Regions from separate parts of the Cupriavidus sp. SK-3 genome, predicted to be linked through region 1. Evidence: predicted binding sites of a transcription regulator. Region 1 holds the regulator's gene; the other holds the start of a gene.
What was found. Region 1 encodes FNR, which switches genes on or off when oxygen is low (the NO sensors DNR and NnrR bind a similar motif). Its sites were predicted from a motif close to TTGATNNNNATCAA; they were not measured.
Positions count from the first base shown of each region.

Region 2: the regulator FNR is predicted to act here: its motif matches at 2,800-2,813, upstream of CF70_RS34475 (DUF3079 domain-containing protein).

Region 1 covers NZ_JFJV02000194.1:9,384-16,581, forward strand. The annotation lists gene ccoP (cytochrome-c oxidase, cbb3-type subunit III) at 1-731, shown strand, start outside; gene ccoG (cytochrome c oxidase accessory protein CcoG) at 781-2,274, shown strand; gene CF70_RS18830 (FixH family protein) at 2,299-2,514, shown strand; gene CF70_RS18835 (hypothetical protein) at 2,517-2,762, shown strand; gene fnr (fumarate/nitrate reduction transcriptional regulator Fnr) at 2,924-3,649, opposite strand; gene CF70_RS18845 (sulfite exporter TauE/SafE family protein) at 3,936-4,694, shown strand; gene scpB (SMC-Scp complex subunit ScpB) at 5,281-6,348, shown strand; gene rluB (23S rRNA pseudouridine(2605) synthase RluB) at 6,354-7,198, shown strand, end outside.
Region 2 covers NZ_JFJV02000051.1:25,000-32,197, reverse strand. The annotation lists gene CF70_RS05695 (CitMHS family transporter) at 1-77, opposite strand, end outside; gene CF70_RS05690 (isocitrate/isopropylmalate dehydrogenase family protein) at 287-1,327, opposite strand; gene CF70_RS05685 (hypothetical protein) at 1,871-2,119, shown strand; partial or broken gene CF70_RS35705 (pseudouridine-5'-phosphate glycosidase) at 2,163-2,288, shown strand; gene CF70_RS34475 (DUF3079 domain-containing protein) at 2,517-2,738, opposite strand; partial or broken gene CF70_RS37395 (TPM domain-containing protein) at 3,071-3,262, shown strand; gene CF70_RS05680 (hypothetical protein) at 3,476-3,817, opposite strand; gene CF70_RS05675 (cold-shock protein) at 4,201-4,404, opposite strand; gene CF70_RS33690 (IS1096 element passenger TnpR family protein) at 6,211-6,504, opposite strand; partial or broken gene CF70_RS36880 (IS6 family transposase) at 6,662-6,844, opposite strand.

The DNA.
Region 1 (7,198 bases):
TGTTCCTGCTGGCTTGCCTCTTCGGGCTGGTCTACCTGGTGCTGTACCCGGGACTGGGTTCCTACGCCGGCGTGCTCAAGACCTCCAGCCGGGTCGAGCTGGAGGCGCATCGCAAGGCGGCTGAGCAGGTGCAGAACGATGTCTATGGCAAGTACATGCAGATGGACGTCAAGCAGGTGGCCGCGGATCCGGCTGCGCGCGAGATCGGGCAGCGCCTGTTTCTCAACTACTGCGCGCAATGCCATGGCTCCGACGCGCGCGGCAGCCGCGGCTTTCCCAACCTGACCGACAACGACTGGCTGTATGGCGGCGATCCCGCCACCATCACCCAGACCATTACGAAGGGGCGTAACGGCGTGATGCCGTCATTCGCTTCGACCATCGACGGCAAACTGGCCGGCGACGTGGCGCAATACGTTCGTTCGCTGTCAGGCTTGTCTTCCGATCCGATTCGCGCCTCGCGTGGCGAGAGCACATTCAAGTCCACGTGCGCGGCCTGCCATGGTTCTTCCGGCAAGGGCAACCAGGCGCTCGGTGCGCCCAACCTGTCGGATAAGGTCTGGCTGTATGGCAGTTCGGAGGCAAACATCGTCGACGCCATCCTGAAGGGTCACAACAACCACATGCCGGCACACGAGGAAATCCTGACGCCGGAGCGCATCCGCATGCTGACGGCCTATGTCTGGGGACTGTCGAACAATGGGGCAGCCCCCGCAGGGAGCGGGCAATGAACCGCGACGCCTGCGTAGGGAGCCTGCGTGCCGCTGGGGGTGATCGCCCATGAATGCCCCGGAACCGGAACCGCTGAGAAAGCACGGAGCCGCCTGGGGGCCTCTGCGGGCGCCCGCATCCGCCACGGGGGATGGGGAAACCTCGGATGAAACCCTGTACGAAGTCCGCCGCAAGATCTATCCGCGCTCGGTCACAGGGGCGTTCTCGAGCTGGCGGGTCTGGATGGTGGTCCTGACCCAGCTGTTCTTCTATGGCATGCCCTGGCTGCAATGGAACGGCCGCCAGGCCATGCTGTTCGATCTCGGCGCGCGCAAGTTCTACATCTTCGGCCTGGTGCTCTGGCCGCAGGATGTGATCTACCTGTCCGTGCTGCTGGTGATTTCTGCGCTCTCGCTGTTCCTGTTCACGGCGATCGCGGGTCGCCTGTTCTGCGGCTATGCCTGTCCGCAGACGGTGTACACAGAAATCTTCATGTGGATCGAGCGGCATGTGGAAGGCGATCGCTTTGCCCGCATCCGCCTGGATGGCGATCCGTGGAGCGCGCGCAAGCTGCGGCTCAAGGCCACCAAGCACACGCTCTGGATCGTGATCGCGCTATGGACCGGCTTTACCTTCGTAGGGTACTTTTCGCCCATTCGCGAGTTGGGCGGCCACGTGCTCAGCCTGTCGCTGGGGCCGTGGCAAACGTTCTGGATGCTGTTCTACGCCTTCGCCACCTGGGGCAACGCCGGCTTCATGCGCGAGCAGGTGTGCAAGTACATGTGTCCTTATGCACGCTTCCAGAGCGTGATGGTCGATCGCGACACGTATGTGGTGACGTATGACGTGGGCCGCGGCGAGCCGCGCGGCAGCCGCTCGCGCAAGGTGGATCACCAGGCCGCCGGCCTGGGCGATTGCGTGAACTGCAGCATCTGCGTGCAGGTCTGTCCCACCGGCATCGATATTCGCGACGGCTTGCAGTACGATTGCATCGGTTGCGGCGCCTGCATCGACGCCTGCAATCAGGTCATGGACAAGATGGCGTATCCGCGCGGGCTGATCCGCTACACGTCGGAGAACGCCATGCGCAGCGTGCTGCCGGAGGCAGAGGCGCGCAAGCGTCTGTTCCGGCCGCGCACGGTGGTGTACTCGGTGATCTGGCTGGTCCTGGTTGCCGGCTTCACGGTGTCGCTGGCCATGCGCACGCCGCTCAAGGTCGATATCATCCGCGACCGCGGCGCGCTGGGCAGGGAAGTGGAGGGACGCTGGATCGAGAACGTCTATCGCCTGCAACTGATCAACACGACCGAGGCGCCGATGCATGTGGCCATTCGCGCGGACAGTGATGACCTGAAGGGCCTGGCTGTGGAATACGATCACGCTGCCGGCAATCTCGAGCCCACCTCAAACCGCCTGATTCCGATTCGCGTGCGCGTGCCGATCGAAGCCGCTGGCCAGGGCACCCACAAGATCCAGGTGACAGTCACTGCGACAGGAGACGACAGTGGGGGCGGCGCGGAAATCAGCCAGGGCACCAGCTTCATCGTGCCGCGCAATCTTTGAACCGAGAAATCTGGAGGAGGCTTGATGATGCAGCAAAGCAATCCCTGGTGGAAGGAGCCCTGGCCATGGCTGCTGATGAGCGGGCCCTTGCTGGCGATGGTGGCCTGCGGGGTCACGATCTGGCTGGCCATGACGCACCCGGACCCGCCCGTTGTCGATGGCGTATCGCGGCACGGGTTGGTGGTCGAGAAGACGGGTATCGGGCGGCAGGCTGAGCCGGCCACGGCGCAGGCGAGGTGACCATGAGACTGCGCTGGCTGATGTGGGTGCTATGGCCCGGCTTCCTGGTAGCCGGGCTGACGACCGCCCTGGTGTTTTCGATGGTCGATCCCGGCGATCTGCGCTTCTTCGGACAGCCGGTCGAGGCGTCGCGGGAGGCGGTTTACACCGTGGGCTTCCTGGTCGCGTGGGCGCTTTGTTCGTTGTCGAGCGGCCTGACGCTTTACACCATGCCCACGCGGCTGGCGGAGACAGACGAACTGGAGTGAGCGCGATGCGCATCTTCGCGCTGCGGGGCAGCGGGCGGCGGAGCAGGAGTGTCGTGGCCGGGCCGGCGCGGCGTGGCATTGGCGCCGCGCAAGGAGGGCAAGGCGGCTGCCAATGCCGCGGGAGCCGGGAAACTCCGCGCGGCCGGTCGATGCCCGCCGGACTAGCAGGACTTGTTGATGATCTGCTTGATGCCTGTCATGTCGACCAGCTTGACGTGCCGCTGGCGGATCTGGATCAGCCCGGCTTCCGCAAAACGGGAGAACAGGCGGCTGACGGTTTCGAGCTTGAGCCCGAGGTAGCTGCCGATCTCCTCGCGGCTCATGCGCAGCACGAACTCGGAGGCCGAATAGCCGCGCGCGGAGAGGCGCTCCGAAAGGTTGATCAGGAAGGCGGCAAGCCGCTCTTCGGCGCGCATCGAGCCCAGCGTGATCAGCATCACCTGGTCCTGCGAGATTTCCTTGCTCATCAGCCGCATGAACTGATGTTGCAACGACGGGAGCGCACCGGACAGCGACTGGAGGTCGCCGAAGCGCACCACGCAAACTTCGGTATCCTCAAGGGCGGTGGCGTCGGATGCGTGCTGCATTTCGCCAAGGCCGTCGAGCCCGACGACTTCGCCGGGGAGGTGGAAGCCCGTGATCTGCGAGCGGCCATCTTCCATCGTCAGGTGGGTTTTGAGCGTGCCGAAGCGGATCGCATAGACGGCGGTGAGCGGATCGCCGAGGCGGTACAGGGTCTCGCCCTTGCGTACGCGCACGCGCTCCTGCACCAGCGAATCCATTTTTTCGAGGTCCTGCTGCGACATGCCGACGGGCAGGCAGAGCTGTCCCAGCGAGCAAGTGGAGCAGCGGGGCGACATCTCGGTAATGGGAATGGATGTTAGCAATTGGGGCCTGTCGGTTTAGCGCAATCACTCAAGCGCGTGTGGCAGGCGCATTGAGTTGAAAGCTTGACGTTGAGAGCTGTCGGTTGGAAGCGCTATCCACATTAGCCTGGCGCGGGTCTGGCGGGGCCTGCCATCTGCGTGGCGCCGCCTGCCGTGCCCGTCGTCATGATTTGCGATTGCGCGGATGTGCGCGGGCGCTGGGCTTCATGTTGATAGCGCCTCTTGAAGTCGCGGGGGCGCGTAGGGCGCATTTTACCGCGCCAGGGGATGTGATTGGGAGGAGAAGTTGACCGTAGGCGTGCTCTTCAGCGTTTTTACCCTGGCTTTGCTGGGCGGTGTGCATTGCGCGGCCATGTGCGGCGGGATTGCACTTGCCGCCGAGCAGGGCGGCACGGCCCGTGTGCCGGCCATCATCCTGCGCCGGCCGGGCCACTGGCTGCTCGAACTCCTGGTGATGCATGCCGGGCGGCTGAGCATGTATGCGCTGTTGGGCGCGTTGCTGGGTACCCTGGGCGCCGGTGTCTGGAAGGCCCAGTACCTGCCGCTGCAGCGCTGGCTGTTCGGGATCGGCAGCATGATGCTGGTCATGTCGGGATTATGGATGTTGCGTGGGCGCGTCGTGGGGGCTGGCTGGCTGGAGCGGTTTGCCGCGCGCGGCGCTGGCGGTTTGCTCCGTTTTCTTGCCGCCGCCGGCGTGCGCCTGGCGCCCTTGGGCCTGCCGCAGGGGCGGCTGCTGCGCCGCTACGGCATGGGGCTGGCCTGGGGACTGGTACCATGCGGCATGGTCTATGGCGCCCTGGCGATGGCGCTGCTGGCCGGGAACGCCCCTTCGGGAGCGCTGGTGATGGCCGTGTTCGGGCTGGGCACTTTGCCAAACCTGCTGGTTATCTCGGGCCTGTCCGGCTACCTCAGGCAGTGGTCGCGCCGCCCGGCGGTACGTACTGTTGCCGGTTTGGCAGTGACTGCCTTTGGTGTCGTCGGGGTGGCGCGCGCGCTGCTTTTGCCAGAGACGCTGGCTGCGCACGGCTTCTGTCTGGTCTTCTGATACGCCGCTTCATGGCGCATTGCGCACTTTGTCGGGCGGATGCCTGTGTGAATCGGTTGCAGGTTTGCCAGGGAATGCCATACAATCGCAAGAACAGCGATATCGCGCAGCGTATTTCATCGTGGCATCGTCAGGTAGCATTCGCACTCGGGGATGCATGCCAGGAACCCTCGAGCACGTATTACCGCCAGGGACCGTTCCCAATCCGCCGTCCGGTTCAAAAGATTATTTGGTTCAAAAGACCAGCCACGGCAGGGCGGGGTGAAATAGGCCAAGCAGGCCCGATATCCGTATTTTTCTTGCACCCGGAGCGACGGACGTCGTGCCGGACAGGTCCGCCACATCAGGGGGAAGGCGCGACGCAAGGGCTCCGTCGACCGGCAGGTATAGCCGGTGGCCGGGCGATCTTCTGCCGGGCAGGTCCGGCACCCGATGCAAAAAAGAAAGCGCACGACTGCATGCATCAAGCATTGCGGTTGGCTGCGCGGTCAGATGGCGGTGGCAATTCCAACCGCTGAACCCGCAATCTCCAGTGCGTCCGGGTTTGTCCGGGGCGCAGGTGCAAAGACAGGCTGCACGCAATCACATGAATACCCAAGAGGCGAAGATCGTCCTCGAGACCGCGCTGATCTGTGCGCAGGAACCCTTGCGCGTCAATGACTTGCGCCGGCTTTTTGCCGACGACGTCGGTGCCGACACCATTCGGGTGCTGCTGGAAGAGTTGCGCCGCGACTGGGAGCAGCGCGGCGTGGAACTCGTGGCGCTGGCCAGCGGCTGGCGCTTTCAGAGCCGCCCCGTCATGCGCGAATACCTGGACCGGCTGAATCCTGAAAAGCCGCCGAAATATTCCCGCGCGGTCATGGAGACGCTGGCGATCATCGCCTACCGGCAGCCGGTCACCCGGGGCGATATCGAGGAAATCCGCGGTGTTGCGGTGAGCACCGAAGTCGTGAAGAAGCTCGAGGACCGTAGCTGGATCGAGGTGATCGGCTACCGCGACGTGCCGGGCCGGCCGGCCTTGTACGCCACCACCAAGAACTTCCTTGATGATCTTGGCCTGCGCACGCTAGACGAGTTGCCGCCGCTGGAGGATGTCCAGGCGCAGACGCAAGCCGCGCTGCTGAACCAGGAGCCCATAGATTTCGAGGCACTGGGCACTGTGCCCGCTTTGCCGGCCGGAAGCGACGAAGAAGCGTTCGCGGAGGCCGGCGGGGGTGAAAGCGAGGCCGGCGAGGAGGCTGCGGGCGGCGCTGGCGCTGCCGATGTGTCCGATGCTGGCGAATTGACCCGCTCCGTCCCTGGTGTCCTCGATGCCGGTGCCACGGATGGCATCGCCGAACTGGTGGAAGCATTTGAAAAGAAAGAAGCCTTGGTGCAAGTGCAAGCCGTGCCCGAGGCTGAAGTACCCGCGGTGTCCGAGCCGGATGATGAGCCGGAGAGCGGACTGGTGTCCGCCGGGCCCATGGGGGCGCGGCTTGATGGCGCAGCCGTGGAGGATGCCGTCGACGACGGCGAAGCAAATGAGCAAACGGAAGCACCCGCCAACGGTTACCACGAGCAAGTGGCCTCCGGCGAGCAGGAGTCCGAAGTCCCGGGGGCGTCCAAGACGAATCCGGCGCACCCCAGCGAGCACGACGAGCGCGTGTCCAACTGAACACCATGCAACATCCGAATGTGAATACCTTGTCCGATTCTGTTGATCAAGACGTCCGCCAGGCGGATACGCCGGCCGGCGATGCCGGCAATGGCGCCGAAGGCGCGCCGCGCCGCAAGGGCCTCCGCCGTGGCCTGCGCAATCTGGTGGCCACGCGCCGCCAGGCTACGCAGGACCGCGACGGCGGGCGCGCCGCGGAAGGCGATGCACTTGCCTTCGCTGGCGGTCCGGACGCGGGAGCCGCACCGGACGCGCAATCCGCGCGTGGCGATGGCGTGAGAAAGGGGCGTACGCGCGGCAAGCGCAAGCCCGCCGAAGGCGAGTCCGTGCAGGCCGGCGAGCAGCAGGGCGAACGCCCGGCGCCGCGAGGCCGCCGCGCGTCCGGCGGCGACACTGCCGAAGGCGCGAGCGAAGCCGGCGGCGAAGCCGCTGGCGAGCGCCAGCGCGACGGTGCCCGCGCCAACCCCAACGGCGCTCGCAAGCGCAAGCCGCAGCAAGGCCAGCAGCCGCAGGGTGCGGCCAGGCGCGGCAGTGCCGAGGGGCAGCAGGGTGGCCCGCGCCAGGCAGGCAAGGGAAACAAAGGCAGGGGCGGCGCGCAGCGCCAGGCTCCGGGCGTGCCCGAGAAGGCCCCCGCGGCTGCAGCCGCAAGTGGCGAAGACCTGTTTCGTTTCGTCATCTCCGGCCAGTACGACCAGGAAGATACCAGCGGTGTGCGTGCCAAGGTAAAGCCGGTGCGCGAGCTCTCGGCCGATGACGATGCGCCCAAGCTGCACAAAGTGCTCGCCGAGGGCGGCCTGGGTTCGCGCCGCGAGATGGAGGAGCTGATCCTGCAGGGCCGCGTTTCTGTCAA
Region 2 (7,198 bases), on a different contig from region 1:
ACCATGGCGGAGAGTCGCTTGGTCATGATCAGTGCCATGAACACAATCACCATCGAATAGGCGAGCAGGGTCAACATTTTCTTCTGTATCTCTTTTCCGCCCTGCCACGTGGGCGCATGGGGGCGGGTGTGTGCGTCCGTCCGGCGCACGAGGTTAAGGCCGAGGCCGATCCCACCGGCACGTCAGGGAGTGCCGGATATGGAATGACCGTGGAGGGGGGCAGTATCGTGCGCCGGCAAGACTTGTCGCGTGGTGCAGCAAGCGCTGCCTACCGCGCGGGCGCGGGTCAACTGGCCGAAACGATGCGCTTCACTACCGCGTCGGCAAACTGCAGCGTGGAGGCTGTGCCGTGGAGGTCGCCGGTTTTCACCTGGTCCTGGCTGAGCGTCAGCTCGATGGCCGAGCGCAGCCGCGTGGCCAGATCCTGGCGGCCCACGTGGTCGAGCATCAGGCCGGCGGCCAGCATCAGCGAGATCGGGTTGGCAATGCCCTTGCCGGCGATATCGGGTGCCGAGCCGTGCACCGCCTCGAAGATCGCGGCCTGGTCGCCGATGTTGGCGCCCGGCGCCATGCCAAGCCCGCCAACCAGGCCGGCGATCTGGTCCGACAGGATGTCGCCGAACAGGTTGGTACAGAGCAGCATGTCGAACCGCCACGGGTTCAACACGAGCTGCATGGCGCAGGCGTCGACAATGATGTCGTCCATGTCCACGCGACCGGCGTAGTCCCTGGCAACTTCACGAGCCGCTTCCAGGAAGATGCCGGTCAGCGCCTTCAGGATATTGGCCTTGTGCACCACCGTAATCTTCTTTCGGCCGTTCCTGACGGCGTACTCGAAGGCAAAGCGGGCAATGCGCCGGCAGGCGTCACGCGTGTTGGTGCCGGTGGACACCGCCACCGCATGCGGGTCGTCGCCGACCGGAATGTAATAGTCGTGCGCCACATAGAAGCCGCCGACGTTCTCGCGCACCAGCACCAGGTCGATATTCTCGAAGCGGCCCGGCACCAGCGTGCGGGCCGGGCGCACGTTGGCGTATAGATTGAACGCCTCGCGCAGGCGCACATTGACCGAGCGGAAACCGCCGCCCACCGGCGTGGTCAGCGGACCTTTCAGGGCCAGGCCGGTGCGGCGGATGCTCTCCAGCGTGTCTTCCGGCATGGGGTCGCCGCTGTACTCGACGCCGGCCATCCCCGCCCGCCGGACATCCCAGGCAAACGGGGCGCCAAGCGCATCCAGCACCCTGACGGTGGCGTCCACCACTTCGGGACCGATCCCGTCGCCGGGGATCAGCGTGGCTGGGATCTGTTCGCGTGCACCGTTTTCCATTTGCTTTCCTGTCGTGAAGTGAGCGTTTCGCTGGCCGGCCACTGCGCCGGGCCAGGGAGGCCGTGTTGCTCGTCATTGCGGACGCGTCGGCGCTGGATTTGGGCATTTGCCGCCGATCCGGCTGACCAGGGGGCAGATTCTAGGCGGGGAAGGCTGTCAGCAAACTGTCAATGTGCCTGTTTTATCACTGGGGTTTACGCTAGGGTCATTGAAGGTTGCCAAGCCAAGGGCAGAAGCGACGATTGGAAGACCATGCGGGTCGCTGCCCCGCAATCTTGGGGCGGCGGCAGCGGTAGAGAGCCAGGTGTCCCAGCGCACGGCGAGCGGTTACACCGATGTGAAGGCCAGGTTCGGATGCGCGGTTCCGGTCACGGCTAAAATGTACACACGTGAAACAAAAGTCGGGTTGCTTCACCAGACAAGCAAATGGAATGTATCCCCGCGCAAGGTATGTGATCAGTAGTCTGATGACGCAGCGGCATAGGGACCGTCGCCACCCACAGGCCGACTGCCTGCCTTGCGCACCAACCTGAAGTTGGAATGATGAAGACAAGAACTTCGATCGTTGCGATAGTGCTCACCGCCCTCAGCTCGTTGGCGCATGCGAGCCTGGCGACGGATGCCCATGCGTTCAAGAGCGGTATAAAGACAGCAGCGAAGCAGAGCGGGCATGCTGCGCGCGATGCCGCGCACGCGGTTGGCCGCGGTGCGAAAGCGGCCGGCCACGCCGTTGTCGACGCAAGCAGGCACGGCTATCACTCGACGAAGAAGGTCGTGACAGGGCACGAATAGAGGTCGAGGAAAGCCGTCGAATCTCACCGCCGAAAGCATCAACATGATTACCGACCTGGCTCACTCATGGTTGGCCTTCAGCGCGCCTGTGGCCGCTGCACAGGCCGCCGGCCGCCCGCTCGTGGCGCTGGAATCGACCATCATCGCTCACGGCATGCCCTACCCGGAGAAGAGGGATGGCGGATTCGCAAATATCTGAAGCTTAAGATATTTGCGAATCCCGGCCGACCCTCGATAAGGACGTCTCAGAAGGCCTGCGCTCGGAGAAGGGCGTTCGGCTGAACCATGCGCTCGGCTCGGTCACCGAATTCGAGTACCGCTATGACTTTCGCGATGACTGACCATCATCCTCTGCACTGACGCGAAGCCGGCGCGCAAGAGCGGACCGACTAATGGATCAGCCCGAGTTTTGGTCTTTGTCCTGTGTAGGCCCTGTCGTCTCGCTGGCGTCGATGTCCCAATCCCCATGCAAGTACCAGTCGTCGCCCAGCAATTCCGCTGGGTGCTGCGTGCGGCTCGATCCGTTACCACAACCCATCGCATGGACGGCGCAGTATTTGTCACAGCCCCAGCAAACGCGCTCGGGATGCTTGGGGTGGAGAGGGAATTTCTTGACCATGGGACAAAGCCTCGACTGCCATCTACTGATAGCAGTATGCTGCCACCATGCGCAGGGCTGCTTGACCGAGATCAAGGCCGCAGTAGGACCAGCGGCCAACCCTCGCGTAGGCCCGGCGCGTGTGCGGGTTGCGAATCGCGAACGCAAAGAACTCGATGCATCGCATGTTGGCCCGCTCGCCAGCCACTGACCAGCACTGGCAATCGGTGCAGAGGAGCCGGCGCGATCCTCGCAACGCGGGCAACGACGGCGCCGCTCATGGCCGAATCACCCATGGCGCGCATGCCGCGCTTTCACTTCCGCGATGCCAGCCAGCATGTGCTGATAGTCGCGTAGCGCGTGAGCGTGCCGTCGAAGTATTCTCTCAGCTGCGCGTCTGGGATACGGAACGTAACAATGGTGTCCTGATATATCTGTTGCTGGCAGACCGCAGCGTCGAAATTGTTGCTGACCGAGGCATCCATGCGACGGTCAAGCCCCGGGAGTGGGAGGTCGTCTGTCGAGAAATGGAAGCAGCCCTACGGGGAGAAATTCCAGAGGATGCCGATTGGGCCGAGGTTGTAGACAAACTAGATGCCGCACTGAGGTCAGCGGACTGAGAGCATTCATCTGAATTGAGTGCGGCGCAGTTTATCGCTTGTGTAGCGTATCTGAGCAGTCCGGTCTGGCGGGTCCCTTTGCTGACTGACATTTCGCCGCTCACCTGCACACGGCACCTGCGATGAGACGTCCCCGGCCTAAAACGGACGGTGTTGTACCCACGCGGGGAAGCGCTCATCAGTTTCGTCGGCGGAGATATCCCCAAGGTGTGTGCAGGCCTCGACGGGCAGCGCAATGTGGTACTCCTCGCGCCACAGCACCATGACGGTGAACCTGAGAACGCGAATTCGCACCTCTCTGGGGACGGGATACTCGGAAACATGTGAGGGAAGGGCCTCCATGCCAACACGCCGCCGGACCTCATAGGTGAGCATCCCTCTCTCTTCGCGTCGAATCAACTCTGCGCGCGCGAGGTGCAGATGCAGATATAGGGCGCGCATGACGAGCGCAAGTACCAACAGAACCATGATCGTCTGCACGATGATTCTCCCTGATGAGACTGGCTTTTCTTATTCGGCTGACGCAATTTGCGTGCCATTTCGTTAGCGTTCCACCAGGCCTGTCGTGGTCAAGGCAGTTGCCTACAACGTTCAGGTCGCGGTCAGTTTTCTCCAGACACTCATTGTGATTAATAAGGCCAGTCCTGAGTATTGGGTTTTGTACGGACTTTGACGGTCGAGGGTGGGGCCTGCTGCGACATTGTTCGGAGATTATTTGCGGGGCGCCGATTGGCGTATTGATTGCAGCTGGCTGCCGACTCGTGTGGATGCGCCGAAGCGGCCTAGTGCTGCCGGAAACAAAAAAGCCCCTCGTGACAGCGAAGGGCCTTTCTTCCATCTCGACTGCCTAGCGGCAACGGCGACTACAGCTTGCGAATCTGCGAGGCTTGCAACCCTTTGGGGCCTTGCCTTGCGTCGAATTCGACCTTGGCGCCCTCATCAAGGGACCGGTATCCAGTGCCCTGGATTTCCGTGTGGTGGGCAAACAAGTCCGCGCCACCGCCGTCCGGCGTAATGAATCCAAATCCCTTTTCGTTGTTGAACCACTTCACAATGCCAGTCGCCATTTCATCCTCGAAGCAACGCATGCATACCGCATGCAGATATCAAATTTCCAATCCGGACTTGCTGCTGAAGCTTAAGCTTCTTTCCGTCGATTGCAGCACAGTCATCCGGTTCGCCAGCATATCCGAGGAAACACATTGTAGCCAAGGTGGTCTAGGGTTTACCACTGGAGCCTGCTACAGGACCGCCCCGGCTGGTAGCGGAGTCACCGCTGGTATCGCATATGTTAATTTGCGAAAGAAGAATTAGGCGCGATTAATTCTCGCGACGTCGTGCTGGTCGCGCATTTCTCTACCCAGCGAGAAAAGCCTGATGCGGAAACAAGAGAGGTCGGAAAGGGGCGCGTTGTAGGATGGCAGCGAACTGACTCAGGTCCAGTTGGTCAGCGCCAGCACGTCAGCGGCCGTGTCTAGGATAGCGGCCTGCTGGAGCAAGTCGGCAGGGTGGTGGGAGGTGGCAGTACCTGTTTTGTTCATGCCAACCTAAGCCACTGGCCGCAGATTTTTCGGCATCCTGGCGAAGGGCCTGAACGCTGGTGAAATCAGTCCAGCGGATCCTTCTCCGGCTGCGAGTACCCGGCGGCGGTGTGTCGCTCGTGGTCATGGGAGGAACGAGAATTTGATGCATATTGACCTTCAACATTGCTTTGCCCGGTTTCGCTTGGCGCTGTCTCGCGAAGGGCGTTCTTTCTTTTGCGGCGATGAGTGGCAGCACGCCCGAGAGCAGGGTGGCCAGCAGCGGCGATGAACCCCAAGAGTGCCTCGCAGAAGCCGACCGCGCATTGGACACAATCCACATGACGATTTGGTGTCAGCCTAGTAGGCCAAACGGATGATATCGGCAGAGACAAGGATTAACCTCGAAGCTGCGTGACATCAATTCAACGTGTGAGAAAGCCGGTATCGGGGGGGGGCGGGCCGCAATGCCAAGAAATAGCAAGAAAATGTTTCTTATATCTGATGTAAATAATTTTAACTTCGCGTAGACTGACGGGGTAGTCCTTGCTACCACCCGCATATCGCTTCCCGGCGATGCGGGTTTCTTTTCTGTCAATAGCGCGCGAGAATTTTTTCAATGTTTGGTCTACACTTTCCAACCATGAGTAGCACTTAACCCGGCGTTGCTGCTGGGGCTGTCTTGGGTATGGACATCTACCAACTGCATCTTGTTTCCGCGGGCGTTGACCCTCTGTGGCTTATTGAGGGACACAGAGTCCGCGTTCCTGTCGAAGGCAACCATGTGAACCTGGATGGGAAACAGCTCGAGGTCTACGGTTGTCGTACCGCAAGCGGAAGGGTTCGAAGGGGACCGATTGGACTTGCGTCGGGAACCCTGGTCGAAGTCTGGTGCGATATCAATGGATTGTTCATGTGTGCACGGGCGGATGATGTAGACCGGGTCCGTGCTGCGAAAGCGGCGAGAGAAGCGGCAGAGCAAGCCAGCCTACGGGCGCGCGAAGAGGACCTTCGCGTTCGAGCGCAGGCGTCTAACGATAGCCTCGCGATTCCCTTCAGGTGGGTGCCCGGTGCAATCGACGGTGAATCTAGTCTTTTGCACGGGACGCAAAGCGACGAGGGACAGCGCTTGGCCAACGATGTTCACATCTTGCTGAAACAGGGCTTTCGCGATGGGCGTCTGGTGCGTAGCGCTGGCGATTTTCTTTGCATTCGTTCGCGGCGAATGGACGGTACAAATTTAAAGGTGCGAAAGGCGGAGATGTATGTCGAGGTTTCTTGCAAGGAATGCCTTACGCTTGCGAAGCGGTGGCGGAGCGACTAATCGATGTCACTCGACCCAAGCCGAGTTTTTCACCCTCCGTTGGACATGAGTAAGTCTACCGTCGCTTCAGAGTAGGGCAGTAGGCCAAAAATTCCGCAAAATATTTTCGTCGCCGGCAAGACGATGCCCTCGTACTCGCGCAGAGCAAATGCGCCCAGCGTCAGCGCAGTAGCCATCGTGGAAAATTGCAGAGCGCCCTCGCGGGCTTCGCCGTGCCCCTGGCCACCAATAAGGAACTGGTGCAGATGTTCGTCCGTCCAGCCCATGACCGCCTGGATGACATCGTGTAGCTGCTTAGGTGTGATGTGCTCGGGAATGAGCACACGTCGCCAAACTGGCGGGCTCAAGCCGCGCAGAGCAATTCGAAGTTGAAGGACGGAAGTCGCCGGTCGAAGATCGGAAACCACGCGCGCATTGTAGGTGGCTCATTAGCCTGTCAACAGCGAACATCGTCGTTGCCCCCGAATTGGCGCGGTCTCCCGGCAGCAACTTGAGCGCCCAACGGTGCACTGCCGAGTGATCGATCGAGCTAACGCGCTCGGTCATCATTTCTTCGAGATGACACAGGCTCAGCGGATAGGTGACCTACCAGCGCACGCAGGTCAGCCTCAAGTCCAGTGGGCAATGCAGGCGCTTCAATGCCTTTGCAACTTCCGGGTTCATGACTGCTCCCACGCGTGCTGAGTTCGACACCGGACCCGCGCGCGATGGATGTGGTGGTGGCCGAGCAGGAGAAAGCCAAGCCGCCGTATAAGCCGAGTTCGACGCCGCCCAGCGAGCACGCGCTACGCTGCAAGGCGAGTTTGAGGCCGAGCGCCAGGCCCAAGCTGCCGCGCAGGCGCGTCACGAGGGGGGAATATGCTAGCTCGAGGCGCTCGAACGGCAGCTTGGTGAGTCGCGTACCCAATTCTCGACGGGCCTGGAACGTACCCGCGAGTAGGTCGCGGCGGCGCAGGAGCGAGCCAGCGCCACTAAGCGCCGCGCACTGCGTGAGATCGATCAGGAACGCGCCGCCGC